Regions from separate parts of the Oceanobacillus sp. MO10714A genome, predicted to be linked through region 1. Evidence: riboswitches for the same ligand, from Rfam matches in the RefSeq annotation. Region 1 holds a riboswitch; each other region holds the start of a gene.
The links. A riboswitch is a leader RNA that binds a small molecule or an ion and turns the genes downstream of it on or off. The one in region 1 is predicted to bind S-adenosylmethionine.
Positions count from the first base shown of each region.

Region 2: another riboswitch for S-adenosylmethionine. It lies ahead of SPD53_RS15795 (methionine biosynthesis PLP-dependent protein); the one in region 1 lies ahead of SPD53_RS13895 (homocysteine S-methyltransferase family protein).
Region 3: another riboswitch for S-adenosylmethionine. It lies ahead of SPD53_RS16545 (methionine ABC transporter ATP-binding protein); the one in region 1 lies ahead of SPD53_RS13895 (homocysteine S-methyltransferase family protein).
Region 4: another riboswitch for S-adenosylmethionine. It lies ahead of SPD53_RS12725 (aliphatic sulfonate ABC transporter substrate-binding protein); the one in region 1 lies ahead of SPD53_RS13895 (homocysteine S-methyltransferase family protein).

Region 1 is NZ_JAXHDC010000030.1:34,137-38,353, forward strand. It holds gene SPD53_RS13880 (GntR family transcriptional regulator) at 1-339, opposite strand, end outside; gene SPD53_RS13885 (GNAT family N-acetyltransferase) at 470-967, opposite strand; SAM riboswitch class I at 1,464-1,565, shown strand; gene SPD53_RS13895 (homocysteine S-methyltransferase family protein) at 1,653-2,702, shown strand; gene SPD53_RS13900 (PASTA domain-containing protein) at 2,939-4,217, opposite strand, start outside.
Region 2 is NZ_JAXHDC010000041.1:19,735-23,951, forward strand. It holds gene SPD53_RS15785 (YunC family protein) at 1-124, opposite strand, end outside; gene SPD53_RS15790 (bifunctional metallophosphatase/5'-nucleotidase) at 193-1,596, opposite strand; SAM riboswitch class I at 1,774-1,885, shown strand; gene SPD53_RS15795 (methionine biosynthesis PLP-dependent protein) at 1,962-3,092, shown strand; gene SPD53_RS15800 (YqhV family protein) at 3,545-3,820, shown strand; gene SPD53_RS15805 (ATP-binding cassette domain-containing protein) at 3,791-4,217, opposite strand, start outside.
Region 3 is NZ_JAXHDC010000047.1:795-5,011, reverse strand. It holds gene SPD53_RS16555 (alpha-hydroxy-acid oxidizing protein) at 1-777, opposite strand, end outside; gene SPD53_RS16550 (methionine ABC transporter permease) at 811-1,473, opposite strand; gene SPD53_RS16545 (methionine ABC transporter ATP-binding protein) at 1,479-2,495, opposite strand; SAM riboswitch class I at 2,602-2,713, opposite strand; gene SPD53_RS16540 (pyridoxal phosphate-dependent aminotransferase) at 2,793-3,959, opposite strand; gene SPD53_RS16535 (carbon-nitrogen family hydrolase) at 3,985-4,217, opposite strand, start outside.
Region 4 is NZ_JAXHDC010000025.1:36,864-41,080, reverse strand. It holds gene SPD53_RS12730 (AI-2E family transporter) at 1-969, opposite strand, end outside; SAM riboswitch class I at 1,233-1,344, shown strand; gene SPD53_RS12725 (aliphatic sulfonate ABC transporter substrate-binding protein) at 1,511-2,494, shown strand; gene SPD53_RS12720 (ABC transporter permease) at 2,511-3,353, shown strand; gene SPD53_RS12715 (ABC transporter ATP-binding protein) at 3,367-4,068, shown strand; gene acsA (acetate--CoA ligase) at 4,084-4,217, shown strand, end outside.

The DNA of each region.
Region 1 (4,217 bases):
TATAAGTTCTTCATCTTTAATCTGAAGCTTTTTTGCTTCCTCTTTGAGTGGTAGCATGTAATTGTCATAAAAAGTCTGTTTCCTTTTCTCCATAACAATCTCTTTTGCTGTTTCGGTAACAAACATGCCCACCCCTCTCTTTTTAACCAATATTCCTTCTCCGACCAACTCATTAATCCCTTTTCCAGCGGTTGCAGGATTAATTTGATAAAAGGCAGCAAATTCATTCGTTGATGGTACCCTGGTCCCCGTCTGATAGGATTCATCCATAATCGAATCCTCAATTAAATCCTTTATCTGCATGAAAATTGGCTTGCTGTCATCTAGTTTTTTCTTCATTTAAGTTCATTCCTTAGTTGGTTAATTACTTATGTAATTAACCATATAACACCTTCAGATAAATGTCAATCCCATTTTCTAAAATTAAGCTTAAAAAGGCTCGATCCCACATATGCAGAATCGAGCTTGTCTATAATAATTTTGCCATATAATATTCATCCATGAACTCATCACCTATAAGCAAGGAATGCCTTTTGGTCCCTTCTATTTCAAACCCTGCTTTTCTATATAATGAAAGAGCTGTATCATTCTTCGTAACCACAGTTAATTCCAACCTTCGAATATTCCTATCCCGTGCCCAACGATCCAACCGATAAAATAGTTTTGTACCAATTCCTTGTCCTCTCTTGGCTTGTAATATGCCGACAACGATATAAACGGAATGCTTATTTCTTCGTGCCTTTCCACCTATTGCAAAAAGATAACCCACTAAATCCTGCTCCTTTTCTGCTACAAATATCGTAGAATTTTCACTTGCTTGTATGCTTTTGATCATTTCCACTTGGCTCTCTGCCTGAACTTCTCTTTCACCAGATTCCCAGAGCATATATTTTGAATTTTTTTCGACTTCCTTTATAAGATTAGCTAATTTTTTTGCATCAGTTGTACTAGCTTTTCTAATAATCATCACTTTCTCCCCTTAATTCTATATTTATTAATTATTCTAACTCAATTAATCTTACCATATATTTCAAAACTAAATTCCTAGTTATTAATGGAATTAATCTTAAACAGTTAGAGGACTGGATTGCGATCAACCCAGTCCAATACTAAAGGCATTTTTTGTTACATGTTAATTTTTCTTTTGTACAGCAATCCAAATTTCGCTATAAACAAATAAATCCCCCGTAAATGAAATTTCATTTCAGGAGCCTCAACCAATTCATAATCTGATGAAGGGAGCCACTCAGAAACAATTCATATTTTTCAGCATCGCTTATTCCCTCCTTCATAAGATTATTATAATAACAATTGAAAACGAATACCCGAAAAATTAGAACCGGATATTGTCGGTTTAAAACACGAATAGCATTAACTAAATTTTAAAATAATTATTAAATTTTCTCTTGACATTTATACGAAACCTATGTAGAGTAAAAATTATCAAAATTAAATATGTAATTTTCTTATCTAGAGAGGTGGAGGGACTGGCCCTTTGATACCTCGGCAACAGACTTTTTGAAGCACTGTGCCAATTCCAGTAGCGTTAAGCTTGAAGATAAGAAGAGAAACTAGTAATGCGATTTAAACCTCTTCTTATATTAAGAAGGGGTTTTTATTATTTTATTACATATAAAACAGGAGGAGAAGAAATGAAACGTACTCTAGAACAAAGGTTAAAAGAAGGAACAGTTATTGTTGGAGAAGGGTATTTGTTTGAATTGGAACGAAGGGGTTATTTACAAGCAGGGTCATTTGTACCGGAAGTGGCACTAGAAAACCCAGAAGCACTTAAACAAACCTATAGAGATTTTATGAATGCTGGATCTGATGTGATCTTAGCGTTTACGTATAATGGTCATCGAGAGAAGCTTCGCATTATTGGTAAAGAAGATTTATTAGAGCCGCTAAATCGGAGTGCAATTCGGTTGGCAAAAGAAGTAGCCAAGGAACACCCGACAGAGGAAGCACTTGTTGCGGGAAATATTTCGAATACAAATATTTTTGATCCAAATAATCCAGCTTCCAAGGAAGAAGTGAGAAGTATTTTTGCAGAAATGGTGAAATGGTGTAAGGAAGAGGGCGTTGACTACATTGTTGGTGAAACATTTTATTATCATGAAGAAGCATTAATCGCCTTGGAAGAAATTCAAAAACAAGGTTTACCTGCAGTGATTACGTTAGCCTTATTTGCGGAGAACATTTTAAGAGATGGATATACGGCAGATGAATCATGTAAAATCCTTTCTGAAAAGGGGGCATTAGTAGTTGGTCTGAACTGCTTCCGCGGACCTGATACAATGCATTCATACTTAGTGGACATCCGAAAAAATGTAGATGGCTATGTGGGCGCTCTACCACTTCCATATCGGACAACGGAAGAAAATCCGACATTCTTTAATTTGCCTGATGCCGGATGCAATTGCACATTGCCTACGGAAACAACTTTCCCGACTGCACTTGATCCGCTTTACCATAATCGTTTCGAATTAGCGGAATGGGCAAAAGAGGCAAAAGAAATTGGTATTAATTATATCGGCTTATGTTGCGGTGCTTCACCTGCAATGCTAAGAGAAGTTGCAGAAGCTGTCGGAGTTGAAACAATAAATTCAAAATTCTCCCCGAACATGGAGAAACACTTTTTATTTGGTAATGATGAAACACTTAAAAAGCACAACACGGAATATCGTACAAAGGCATAATAAGATGACTGTTTTTTAATGAGTAACCCAACTTTAGCACTGTTAAATTCATAAAAATGCTCTACATCACTGTACAGAAGATAATAAGAAATGAAACAAGTTAACAATCAATCGATTTAAATAAAAAAGCTTACCATACCGAAATGTATTTGCTACAGCCAGCACATTTCTTTCGGGTAGGGTAAGCTCTCTCCTCATTTTAAATTTCGTAGTGCTTTTAAACATGATGATTATATTTATTCTTCGTCCACTTCAATATCTTCATCGACTACAGGGGCCTCCGGTTCATCATCAAAAAAGTCTGGCGGATTAGGTGGTGCGGAGGCATTATTACTAATACTGATTTCAACGGTATACGTCATTGGTACGAATTCATTGAATTTACTCATATTCACCACTGTTCCCTTTACTTCTGGAGAATAGACATACTTGACTATATACTTAATATCAGCGCCTTTTGATTGATATTCATCAAAGAATAACCGTGGCAGATCTCCTTCCATTTGACCACGGAAATCAGCTAAATACGGCTTACCTAATGAATACGTAACAGTAACACCCTTATCATCTTGGTCCGTTAATTTGGTTTCCGCCTCAACGGATTGGGAAATGAATCTTCCATAAGGTATGTCTGTATTGTATCTCTCTTTTACCGTCACATCTAAATCCGGGTAATTGCTAACTGCTTCCTCCGCAGTCAGTCCCCAAAAGTTTGGAACGACCGTAGCTTTACCTACAGATACCTTCACTTTCATCTTATCTCGTTTTGCTACCTTTTCATCTGCAGCTTCACTTTGACTAATAATATGTTCTGGCTCGATACTGTCAGAGTCAGCTTCTTCATAAGTCATGTCAATTTCATTCGTTTCTGCCCACTTTTCCACTTCTTCTTTGGGCTTTCCTGTAAAGTCAGGTACCGTTATATTCTTTTCAAAAACTTCCTTTCCTTTTGAATAATAGACGGCTGCACTGTGTTTACGTTGATATTCCGCCTCATCGACCCCACTATCCCGGATCGTAGTCTTAATATATTCCCCTTCTTCAAGGTCATCACTATACTCTGTAACCAATTGCAGGTTTTCCGCTTTATTTTCGTCAATCCAATTCCGTGCTTCCTCCTGGCTCATTTCCGAAAAGTCTGGGAGCGGTATAACCTCTTCTGGATCTGGTCCCAAGCTGCTCGTTAACTCTAGAGTCTTCCCTTTCCGTATTTTATCCCCAGCAGCTACACTTTGCTCAAAAACCTGATTGGCATCATATTCCATATTATACTCCTGGTTTAATTCAATTTCGACATCATTCTCACCTGCCCATTCCCGGGCCACGGATACAGACTCTCCTACAAAGTCTTCAACCTTCACATGGACAAGCAGATAATAGATGAAGAAAATCAAACCACAAGCTAAAACGGATCCTGAAATAATCAGCCACATCCGACGTCTCTTTTTTCTTCGGTAGTCCAGATCAATTTCCACTTCTTCTTCGGCATCCCGCTGTCGGCTGTTCCGTGTAGGG
Region 2 (4,217 bases), on a different contig from region 1:
CCAGTGCAGCACACATAATATAGCCGACTTCGTTTGAAACCGTGAGTAATGTCGTCTTTGGCAGTTCGACACTTACTGCTGTGAACTGCATCCCTTCAATTTCAATTGGATTAACAGTAATCATCTCCGGATGCCTCCTTTAGTTACATAATAAAGTATGCAAAAGCAGGCTCCTCTGTCACAATCGGCATCTTAAGGCTGCGGTGTTTTATTTCTTAACGTATCGAGTAATAAATCCCTTAAAAATTCAGGTAGGAAATATTGTTTCATTTCTGATTTGGCAATTTCAGGGAGAAGGCGACCGAAAGTAAATGTATCGGCAGTAGCAATGCGATATGTTTTCTGCTTTTCCACAGCTGAACCATCACAGAACGTTACCCCAGTCACTGCTTCCGTTCCGTTCGCCCGTAGTGTCGTAGATATGGATAACCCAGCAAAAAGCATTCTGCCAATGACTTTCCCGCGGAAACCGAATCCTTTCAATTGAATCTCCATGAAATCTTTCTTCAAGGAAGCACGGATCACTTCAATCAATTCATCTCCCCTCAAATGCACGACAACTGGGTTGATCGGATGCGGACAAATCCGGTGGATATCACCGTAAGTGACCATTCCTTTTGGCAAGCCGTCAAGCAGAAGTCCAGCATTCAACAAAGATGCATCAGCATCCGTCCATTTCCGTACTGTTTCCGTCAAATCTTGCATCATCGGCACATCGCTAAACCAGTCCGCTTGAAACCCTTCTTCTAGATAAACAACTTCTGTTCCCAATATTCCAGAAGCTTCTTTTTCCAATTCAGTAAGCAGCCCTCTCGTATCTTCATCTTCGGGATAGCTTGATACATCTGTTGTATAAGCCTCTTTTTGGATGAGCTCCTTTTTATCATGATCATATGTTAAGATAACTTCGCCAACATACATACAATGCTTGCCAGCAGCAGTGAGAAGACTGTTGTTCACATATTCACCGGTCCGCAACAGATGGTGAGTATGCCCTCCAATAATAACGTCGATATCCGGGAATTTCCGCGCAATCGCTTCATCTTCACTAATTCCTAAATGGGATAGAAGAATGATAATATCCGCTTCTTTCTTTAAAGAGGCCAGCTGTTTTTCCAACTCTTCAAAGGGGGAAGTTAGGTACCAGCCGAGTAGCCCGTAAAAAGCATTGAACGGAGCAGTAAGCCCGATCATTCCGATCCGTACTCCCGATTCCGTCTGGATAATTCGAGTATCGTGCAGCCATGCAGGTGGATTATGTTCTTTATGCTTCAAGTTCGCACAGACAACTTCAAATTCCGCCCCGTCGTATAAATGATATAAATCATCATGGGATAGTGTAATCCCTTCGTTGTTCCCAAGTGTGATGACATCATAACCGACCTCGTTTAAAAGCTTCACATTCGCCTTTCCCATCGAAGCCTCCGATATTGGATGAACACGGTCCATATGGTCACCAACATCAACTAAATAATGGGCATCCTCCCGAGCGATACGATTCTTTTTCATATCCTTTAAATAGCCAGCTGTCCGCGGCCACTGGCTGAAATCACTATGCAAATCATTTGTATAATAAAAATAAAGTTTTTCCTTCATAAATATTGCTCCTTAGCCTAAACCGTCCATAATCAAATGGATTCCTATAAGAAACTATATCAGCGATTCCTCCTGATGCAAACTATTTTGCATATTCATTATGTATTCTTTATTTCTCTTGCATTTTCTGAATAGCTGTACTATTATATATTCAATCATTAAAAACTTCATAATTTTTTCTTATCAAGAGAGACGGAGGGATTTGGCCCAATGAAGTCTCAGCAACCAGCTTAAACACGTGAGCCCGGTGCTAATTCCAATTGACGACCTGCCGTCTTGAAGATAAGAAGAGCGTACTTGTGTAGATACCGAGACCTTCTTCTTATAGAAGGTCTCTTTTTTATTACGAAGAATAGGGTGATAAGATGACAAAACAAAAGATTGAAAGTCGTTTAGTCCAATTAGGAAATCGATCGGATAAAAAAACGGGAGCAGTAAGTACACCGATTTACTTAACTACTGCCTATGAACATCAGGGTCTCGGTGAATCAACCGGATACGATTATAGCAGAACGAAAAATCCGACGCGAGAGATCCTGGAAAAGGGCATTGCCGATTTGGAAAATGGCTATGCAGGATTTGCCTGCAGTTCCGGAATGGCTGCCATTCAACTTGTATTATCCTTGTTTAAATCTGGGGATTCCTTATTGTTTTCAGCGGATGTGTACGGTGGAACCTATCGTTTATTAAAGCAATATGAGGAAAAATACAATATAAAGGCATGCTATTCCGATTTCGCATCGGTCGCTGCTGTAGAGGCATTGATTACGGAAAGTACAAAAGCTATCTTCATTGAGACTCCAACGAACCCGCTCATGGAGACAATTGATATCCCAACATATGCCGAACTCGCTAAAGAACATGATTTATTACTCATTGTCGATAACACTTTTTTAACACCTTATTTACAGCAGCCACTAGAGCTCGGTGCCGATATCGTCATTCATAGTGCAACGAAATATATTGGCGGCCATAATGATGTATTGGCGGGATTAGTCGTCGCAAAAGATGAAGATATTTCAGAACTCCTTGCAACGAATCATAATTCTTCCGGGGCAGTGCTTTCCCCTGCCGATTCTTTTTTAATTGTTCGAGGGATGAAGACACTTGGACTGCGCATGAAGCGTCATGAGGAGAATGCGAAGAAAATAGTGGAATATTTAAATGTGCGCGATGCAGTCGAGAATGTTCTATATCCAGGAGTTGGCGGGATGCTTTCGTTCCGTTTACAGGATGAAGCTTTAATTAATCCATTTTTACAAAATCTGCAGCTGATCACCTTTGCAGAAAGCCTAGGTGGTGTCGAAAGCTTTATTACATATCCGACCACACAGACCCATGCCGATATTCCGCTGGATGAGCGGGAAAGTCGCGGGGTCGATGACCGTCTCTTACGCTTTTCTGTTGGAATTGAGCATATTGATGATCTCATTTTAGATCTTGATACGGTTTTTGAAAAAATCCAGGCAGCTACTGTTTTTGGATTAAATAAATGAAAGTGGGATATAACACTAGAGATAAACCCTACAAATCATAATAACGCTCTCGAAATTTACTAAGTGCGTTTGGAGACTGCATCGGTCGCTGTGTCTCATTAAGAATTCTCCCTCTGCAGCAGTCTCTGCATAGTCGAAGCTGGTAAGATGGTTTGTTTGAAGTGGTCCTATCTTTATCTGCAGAAAATACCTATCTTTTAAGAGAATCCCCTTAAAAGATAGGTATTTAAATTAATAAAAATTGCTTTTAATGCAGTTTTAATATTATTTTGCAGCGGGTTGTAAGGTCATCGGAAGAATACAGATCTCTTTCCTATATAAAGGTATAAACCCCTTCTTTCATCTTTTGCATACATACTTCCCTTTTTAAGCTTGTAATTTTTCATACAGTCCTTTTTTGGACTGGCCGGGCATATATTTAAAAATAAACATATTTTTGCAGGGGGAGTACGATGTTTAGTCTATTGGAAAAGGCTGTTCTGTCTATAGCCTTATTACGGATTTTTTCCGGTTCGATCGAAATATTTGCGGCATTTTTAATGATTAAATTTAATGAGATAGAAAAAACTTTAATCATTAACAGTTCACTCGCTTTTGTCGGTCCCCTTATCCTCCTGCTCACTACTGCAATTGGGATTATCGGGATGTCCACAAAAATATCCTTTAGTAAATTCCTGTGGATTTTTCTTGGCGTTGCTCTAATTATTTACGGAATTAAGAAGGGATAGTGATTTTTCATGAAACGGTTGTGTATATTCTTTTTCTGTTCTTTTATTCATAATTCTTGTAAGGATTTCTTCTACATACATACCAAAGGTCGGGTTTGTTCGTTTTCTTGGCCGTGCCAACGCAATGTTTTGGTTTAACGCTATCCTCCCATCTTCTATTAATATCACCCTGTCCGCTATTGCAACTGCTTCTTCTACATCATGTGTAACAAGAATTGCTGTAAATTTCTTTTCTGTCCATAATGTTTCAATCAGTTCTTGCATTTCTAACCTTGTTAGCGCATCAAGTGCGCCTAGAGGTTCATCTAGTAGAAGTAAATTTGGCTCATGAACCAATGCTCTTGCTAAAGCAACCCGCTGTTTTTGACCACCGGAAAGCATGGAAGGAAAGTCATTT
Region 3 (4,217 bases), on a different contig from region 1:
TGTCGGATGTAGGATTCCTTTTAATAAAACCGGGAGAGATGTGCGTTTCTTCAGTTCAGCAACATGCTTCCAGCTTAACTTCGGATGGTAAATGTTTTGCAAAATTTCTTCTACGACAGATGCCTCGTCGTCCTGCTTTAATGTGGATAGAAAGGCACTATCTGTAATATAATTCGCTTTTCCGTAGCCTGCTTTCAGCGGTGAGAATCGGTTCGTCATGTCCTCCTCGCGCCAGCCGAACATTGTTGTATCGATAGTAAGGACGATTGCTTGATAGCCTGCTTCTTCTGCACGCTTTACCATATTAAAGGAAATATTTTCGTTATTGGACCAGTACAACTGGAACCATTTTGGACTACCTTCTGAAACCTCTGCCACTTCCTCGATTGCGTAACTGGAAACCGTGCTTTGTATATAAGGTACATCCAATTTCGCAGCTGCTTTTGCAACCGCAAGTTCCGCTTCTTCATGCGTAGTTTTCAGCATTCCGATCGGAGCGAGCAAAAATGGGTGGCGGTACGTATGACCAAATAGCTCAATACTTGTATCCACGTTGGAGACATCATTTAAATATTGGGGCAGAATAGAATATTTCTCGAATGAAGCGGTGTTTTTCCGCAACGTCTCCTCCCCTCCGCCTCCTGAGCGGGTGTATCCAAATGCATTTTTCGACATTTTTTCTTTCGCTTTTGCCTCTAATTCTTCTACACGAAAAGGAAAAGTCTCCGTTGTTTCTAGGTTCGTAATGAATGCATCTTTCGGCTTTGTAGTCGTCAAGACTTCTACCTCCTAAAGTTGGCTTTCTTCCGTTTAATCCTTTTTCAAACGTGCAGCGATCCGGTTACCAAGGGACTGGATTCCTTGGACGAGGATGATTAAGATAAAGACCGTTGCATACATGACATCTACTTCATAACGTAAGTGTCCGAAACGATACGCAAGATCTCCGAGTCCCCCTGCACCGACTAGACCGGCCATTGCGGTCGCACCGATCAAGCTGATTGTAACAATTGTTAAGCCTAAAACGATGGATGGACGTGCTTCCCGAAGCATGACACTCCAGATGATTTTATGTGTTTTAATCCCCATTGCTTTATATGCTTCAATAATTCCGCTATCCACTTCGAGTAGAGAACTTTCCAGTAAGCGTGCAAGATATGGTGCGGTGTAAATAACGAGTGGAACGATAACACCTTGCACGCCAATCGTTGTGCCGACCAAGAATTTCGTAAATGGCAGAATAAAGAATAATAGAATAATAAACGGAATCGAGCGGACTATGTTTATAACGAGATTCAATAATTGATAGACGAATTTATTTTCCAATGATTGTCCCGGGCGTGTCAGTACAACAAGTATGCCTAAAGGCACCCCAATCAAAATCGCAAAAAATAAGGAAATGATGACCATTTGAAACGTTTCAATGATAGCTTGGCCAATAATAGGCAGCCATTGTTCGATAAAGTTTTCCATTTTATTTATTCACCCTCCACTTCTTCTGTTACGACCCCTTGATCGTTTAAGAACGTTAAGGAGGCATTGATTTGATCCTGTTCACCAACAAGATGAATGATCAGATTTCCGACGATTCCGTTTTTCAATTCCATAATATTCGCCGTTAAAATATTCGGCTTCACTTTAAACTTCTCAATCACTTGTGCAAGTAAAGGCTCCCCGGCACTCTCTCCAATAAAGGTAAGGCTCGTCACCGTACCATTTAGTTTCAATTGGTTGATGAGTGATGCGGATAATTTACGCTGAGAAATCGTATCTAAAAACTTCTTTGTCGTCTGATGACGGGGATCGGTGAACAATTCGATACTGGAACGCTGTTCAACGATTTCTCCATTTTCAAGAACCGACACATCGTCACAAATCTTCTGAATGACACTCATTTCGTGGGTAATGAGTAAGATGGTTATCCCCAGTTCTTCGTTAATCTTAAGGAGTAGATCAAGAATTGAATTAGTTGTTTCGGGGTCAAGGGCACTTGTCGCCTCGTCGCTCAGCAGGATTTCTGGTTCCTGTGATAATGCACGTGCAATGGCGACCCGCTGCTTCTGTCCACCAGATAATTGAGAAGGATAGCTGTCCTCTCTGTCTGCTAAATCAACAATTTTCAAATATTTTTCTACACGTTCTTTCACTTCTGTTTTGTTAAGCCCTAGAAGTCTTAGTGGTGTTGCTACGTTCTCATAAACGGTTGCAGTCTTCATGAGATTGAAATGCTGGAAAATCATTCCGATCTTCTGTCTCATTTTCCGCAAATTTTCATTTGATAGGGCTGTTAGCTCTGTGCCATTGATTGTTACCGTTCCACTGTTCGGCTTTTCCAGTAAATTGACGAGCCGGATTAAGGTACTTTTACCAGCACCACTGTAGCCAATGACACCGTGGATTTCACCTTTTTTTACATGAAGGTTAACATTGTTTACCGCTGTAACATTCCCATTTTTAGATGGGAATACCTTCGTGATGTTCTCTAATTTGATCATCTATCTACCTTTCCCTTCCAATCGTCTTTAGATTAAGAAATAGTTGGTATAAAAATAGCCTCTCTTTTCTAAAGAAAGAGAGGCTTTGTATGTATTCAGAGGTCCTCTCTTATCTTTCAAAACATCACGTTTTGCTGGAATTAGCACCTCTTTTATGGTTGACATAAAAAGGTTGCCGAGCTTCATCGGGCCAGTCCCTCAGCTACTCTTGATAAGAGATAAAACTATTTAATTATATTGATATAGACTACAGCAAAAGTTACGTGTCGTCAACTCTTATTTTAGTAATCTTTCAGACTAAGAGAAAAGTTTAAGTTTTTCAATCCGTTCGACTGCTTCTTCAAGACGGGCTTCATCAACTAGTAAACCGATCCGGATATAACCTTCCCCGTACGTCCCGAAGCCATTTCCGGCGGCGACAGCAACATCAGCCTTTTCCAGTAGCAAATCAGCAAATTGCTCACTTGTATACCCACTCGGAACCGGCAGCCATGCAAAGAACGAGCCACTAGGAGCTTCAACTTCCCAACCAATCCGTTTACATGCCGCGATTAATGCATTCCTGCGCCCTTCATACAGCTCGACTAATTCCTCCACACTTGATTGCTCTGCAGTTAAGGCAACAGCCGCCGCATGTTGGACTGCGGGGAACAGACTAACGAATAAATGATCTTGCAGGAGATTGATCGCTTCAATCATTTTCGCGTTGCCAACAGCAAAGCCTACTCGCCAACCGGCCATATTGTATGTTTTCGATAAGGTATAAAGCTCGATCCCGATATCTTTAGCGCCCTCTACCTCGAGGAAACTAACCGGTTTTTTCCCGTCAAAGCCTATTGCACCGTAAGCAATATCATGGACGATACCGATACCGTGCTCCTTGCCTAACTGTGCCGTCTCTTCGAAAAATTCTTTGGAAGCGATGGCTCCTGTAGGATTATTCGGATAATTTAAGTAAAGTAATTTCGCTTCTTCTAATTGTTTCGGCGTGAGCTTGTCATAGTCTGGTAAGAATGCATTTTCTCGAAGTAATGGCATTACTTCATGCCGAACATTCGCAAGCTTGACGCCAGATAGATAGTCCGGGTAGCCTGGATCTGGCAGTAACAGCATGTCGCCTTCGTTCATTAAGGCGAGGGGTAGTTCGACTAAGCCAATCTTCGTCCCAAATAAAACAGCTACTTCCGCTTCCGGGTCTAAATCGACATTGTATTCCCGCTTATAGAAATCGGCTGCTGCTCGTTTCAATTCCGCTGTGCCACGAAACGGCGAGTATTTATGTGAATTTGGGTCTGCGGCAGCTTCTTGCAAAGCTTGCACAATATTGGGTGGAGTTGGTTGATCCGGGTTCCCTTGCCCCAAATTAATGACATCGCGACCTTCTGCGTATGCTTTTGTCACTTTTTCTACGAGAGTTGCAAAAAATTGAACGGGCAACTCCTTTAGGCGATTCGAAAATTCCATTGACATAACCTCTTTATTTGTATATTTAATATAACTCTGGGACACGGCTTTCAAAGATTGGGACACTTTTTCTGACTTCAATTACCCTGTCCGGATTGATTGTGCCTCGTAATGTTTCTTCTTTATCTTCTGAACCTTTTACGAGAACATCTCCCCAAGGGTCTGCGATTAAAGAAGTTCCGGTGTATTTAACCTCATTCAGGGTGCCGACATTGTTTGCAGATACGACATACATTTGGTTTTCAATTGCGCGGGCTA
Region 4 (4,217 bases), on a different contig from region 1:
CAAGAATACAAACACCGGTATTCCGATAATTAACCCCCAGACACCAAAGAAATGCTGGGAAAAGATCAAGACAATAAATGTATAAAATACAGGTAAGTCTGTTTTAGAAGACATCAATTTCGGATTAAGAATATACGCTTCAATTGCATGGATAACCATAATTGCGATGAGCAAGTAAATAACGGTTAAAAAGCCCCCGATTGTATAGGCGATGAGAGATAGCGGGATAAGTGAAATGATTACACCTGCAACAGGGATAAGCCCTAAGAAAAAGACCATAATCGCTAATCCAAAGATCTGTGGGAATCCAAGAATGATTAATACAATGACCGTAAGAAATGTATTAATCAGGGCAATCATAAATTGTGCTTCAATTACTTTGCCAAAGGTGCGTGAAAACTTACTGCCGAAGTACTCGATCTCCAGGTAAAATGGCGCAACTTTACTTTTTTTGAACTTACTCGTAAATGCAAGTAGGCGGGGTTTTTCGAGCAGGAAGAATAAGCTAAGTATTAACGAGATTAAAACCTGTACACTTACCGTGCTAATATCTGTAATCGACTTTAAGAGAAATGAAAAGCCGTTTTCTATGTAGCTTGTAATTTGAGCGCTTGAAATAATCGGTTCTATAAAACTAAAAACTGGATTATTATACGATTGGATGGAGAAATTTGAAATCTGCCCAATGACTTGACTGATTTCCATCGTTATAATTGGTAAGTATTTTACTGCTCCTACTGTTAATAAACTGACGATTACGGAGTATAGCAATAACACGAGAATCGATCGGTTAAATTTGATCCGTTTCATTGTAAATTCAACTAGCCCATTCATCAAAAATGAAAAAATAAAAGTAAGGAGGATAATATTTATTAAACTTCTTACACTGTAAAGAATTAGAATGATTAAACCAAAAATAATAATGCGTTTTACTCCGGTTTTTCGAAAAAAGTCGACGATTGATTCCATATAATATTTCCTCTCTTATGCCATGTGAAGTAAGTTAACTAGTTTTGCCTATATCCTTTAGTATCCACTTATAACAGGAAAAATACAAGATAAAAACTTAAGTAATCCTGCAATCATATTAAACCTGGGACAAATGCTCTGACCCTCTGTCCCGCTGAAACAACTTTAAAAAAAAGTTGACAATTTTATTCTTTTTGATTAGAATAGTTTCCAATCGGTTAAATTTTAAAATAATTTGTTCAATACAATTACATATGTATACTCTCTTATTAAGAGTGGTGGAGGGAATAGGCCCGACGAAACCCGGCAACCTGCAGTTGGCCAAACTGCAAAGGTGCTAAATCCTACAGTTTTTAAGAATCTGAAAGATAAGAGGAGGAATTTTAAAACCCTCTTCTTAAGGAAGGGGGTTTTTTATATGAAGCAATCTTTGAAAAGGTGGAAAGTTCACATTTAAACCCGACTATACTTATAAGGAAAATAAAGTTTGGAAAACTTAAATTGAAATTCAATATAAAAATAAGCCTAGGAGGAACTAGACATGAGAAAGTGGATTGCTTTTATCGCAGGAATGATTGGAGCTTCGCTCGTTATAACGGCTTGTGACTCTGCCCAGGGAGAAGGAAAGGACACATTAGATAAAGTGGTATTAGATTATGCATATTATTCCCCGACAAGTCTAGCATTGAAAGAATTTGGTTGGGCGGAGGAAGTGTTTGAGGAGCAGGGGATAGAAGTGGAATGGGTGCTCAGTCATGGGAGTAATAAAGCACTTGAGTTTTTAAATTCGAGTAGTGTAGATTTCGGTTCGGCTGCTGGGGCAGCTGCATTAATTGCAAAATCAAACGGATCGGCAATTGAGTCCGTTTATATTTATTCGAAGCCGGAATGGACGGCACTTGTCGCAACAGCTGATTCTGACATTAAATCGGTAGAACAACTGGAAGGTAAGAAAGTAGCTGCCACATTAGGAACAGACCCGTACATTTTCTTGCTGCGTTCGTTGCAGGAAGCGGGACTTTCCTCACAGGATTTGGAAATTGTGAACTTACAACATGCTGATGGTGCAAATGCTCTTTTAACCGATCAAGTCGATGTATGGGCAGGGTTAGATCCACATATGGCAAAAGTTGAAGTAGATTCTGGAGCAAATTTATTTTTACGGGACCATGATAAAAATACGTACGGAACATTAAATGTTCGATCCGAATTTGCAGAACAGCATCCAGAGGTTATAGAAAAAGTAATTGAAGTCTATGAAAAGGCGAGAGAATGGGTCATCGAAAATCCAGAGGAGGCAGCGGAAATATTGGCACGAGAAGCAGATATGGATTTAGAGATAGCTGAGAAGAGCTTGGAACGGAATGACTTTTCAGATCCGATTCCCGGAGAGAAGCAAATTGAAGCACTTAACGCAGCAGGTGAAGTACTGCAAGCGGAAAGTGTCATTCAAGAAAATATTGATGTTAAGGAACTTGTGGAAGAATTGATCGTTGAACAATATTCAAAAAATGTAATCGAATGAAGTAGGGGGAATAGGCATGTCCGTCAAAACAGAGGTAAATGAAATATTTGAAGTAAAAGAAAAGAAAGCAATAAAGGTCAACTCAGAATGGAAGAAAGTGAGGGGGTTCGCGCTTGGTCTCATTATCCCAGCTGTTCTGTTTATCATCTGGGAAGCGGCGGTTCGTTTCAGCTTGCTCGATGCTTATGTCTTTCCCTCTCCAACGACAATTGTACAAAAAATCATTGAACTAGCGAATGAAGGAACACTTTGGGGGCATGTTGGGATCACCTTCTATCGTGTGGCTGTTGGTTTTCTAGCTGGGACGGTTGCCGCAGTTGTCATCGGGTCTGTTGTCGGTTATTTTAAATGGTTTGAACAATTGATGGATCCATTAATCCAAGCGTTTCGTTCGATTCCGTCGCTCGCGTGGGTGCCACTATTTATCCTATGGATGGGAATTGGAGAGGCCTCTAAAGTGATGTTAATTGCAGTTGGTGTCTTTTTCCCAATTTATTTGAATATCGTTTCAGGAATTCAAGGTGTAGACCGGAAGTTAATTGAGGTTGGGAAGATTCACCATTTCACAGCATTACAAACAGTTCGTCGCATTATTTTTCCAGCATCCCTCCCATCTTTCCTCGTTGGGTTACGGAGCGGGGTTGGATTAGGCTGGATGTTCGTTGTTGCTTCCGAGTTAATGGGAGCAAGCCAAGGACTAGGATATTTGCTCGTCGTCGGTCAAAATACGTATTCACCTGAACTGATCATTGCAAGCATTATATTATTCGCACTACTAGGTAAAGCAACGGATTTCCTATTGAAGACATTAGAGGCCCGTGCATTAAAATGGCAGGATAACTTACAAAACCAGCTCTGACGGAGGGATCATCATGTTGAAAGTAGAAAACGCATCAAGAACGTTCAATAACGGACTGGCAGGATTTAAAAATCTATCATTTGCCATTCAGGAAGGCGAGACGGTTGGAATCCTGGGAACGAGTGGTTGTGGGAAAAGTACATTATTACGGGTGTTATCTGGTTTGGATGAAGGATTTAAGGGAGATATTGAGCTTGCGAGTCTAGGTGAGCAACCAATCGGAATGATTTTCCAAGAACCGAGATTAATGCCTTGGCTAACCGTGAAAGAAAATATCTTATTTGGTGTAAAAGATACGAAAAGTGTTGACGTGCAGGAATATTTGAATCTAGTCGGATTATCCGAATTTGGCAATCATTTTCCAAAAGATTTATCTGGTGGAATGGCGCAACGAACGGCGATTGCCCGCGCACTTATTGGAGAGCCTAGTGTTTTGTTATTAGACGAGCCATTTAGCGCACTTGATGCTTTCACCAAAATGCAATTGCAGGATTTATTGTTAGAAATTCAAGAGATTCGCTCGACAACGATGATTATCGTTACACATGATATTGATGAAGCATTGTACTTATGTGACCGGATATTGATTCTTGGTGGTCAGCCAGGGACATTGGAAAGAGAGCTGTCCGTTGTGGGAGCGAAGCCTCGTGACCGGGGTAATTCAAACTTAGCAGCAAAAAAAGCTGAAATTTTAGATGTATTACATATTGAATAAGGGGGCTAACGAACGATGGGGAAAGAAGAAGTCATTGATTCATATGAAGGGAATTATAATATAGCAGCTGATCTGCCTGTCAGGGAGGATTTCACTTGGAAGGCAATCGAGTCTCATTTTAGTTGGTCGGATACTGGAAATGTAAATAT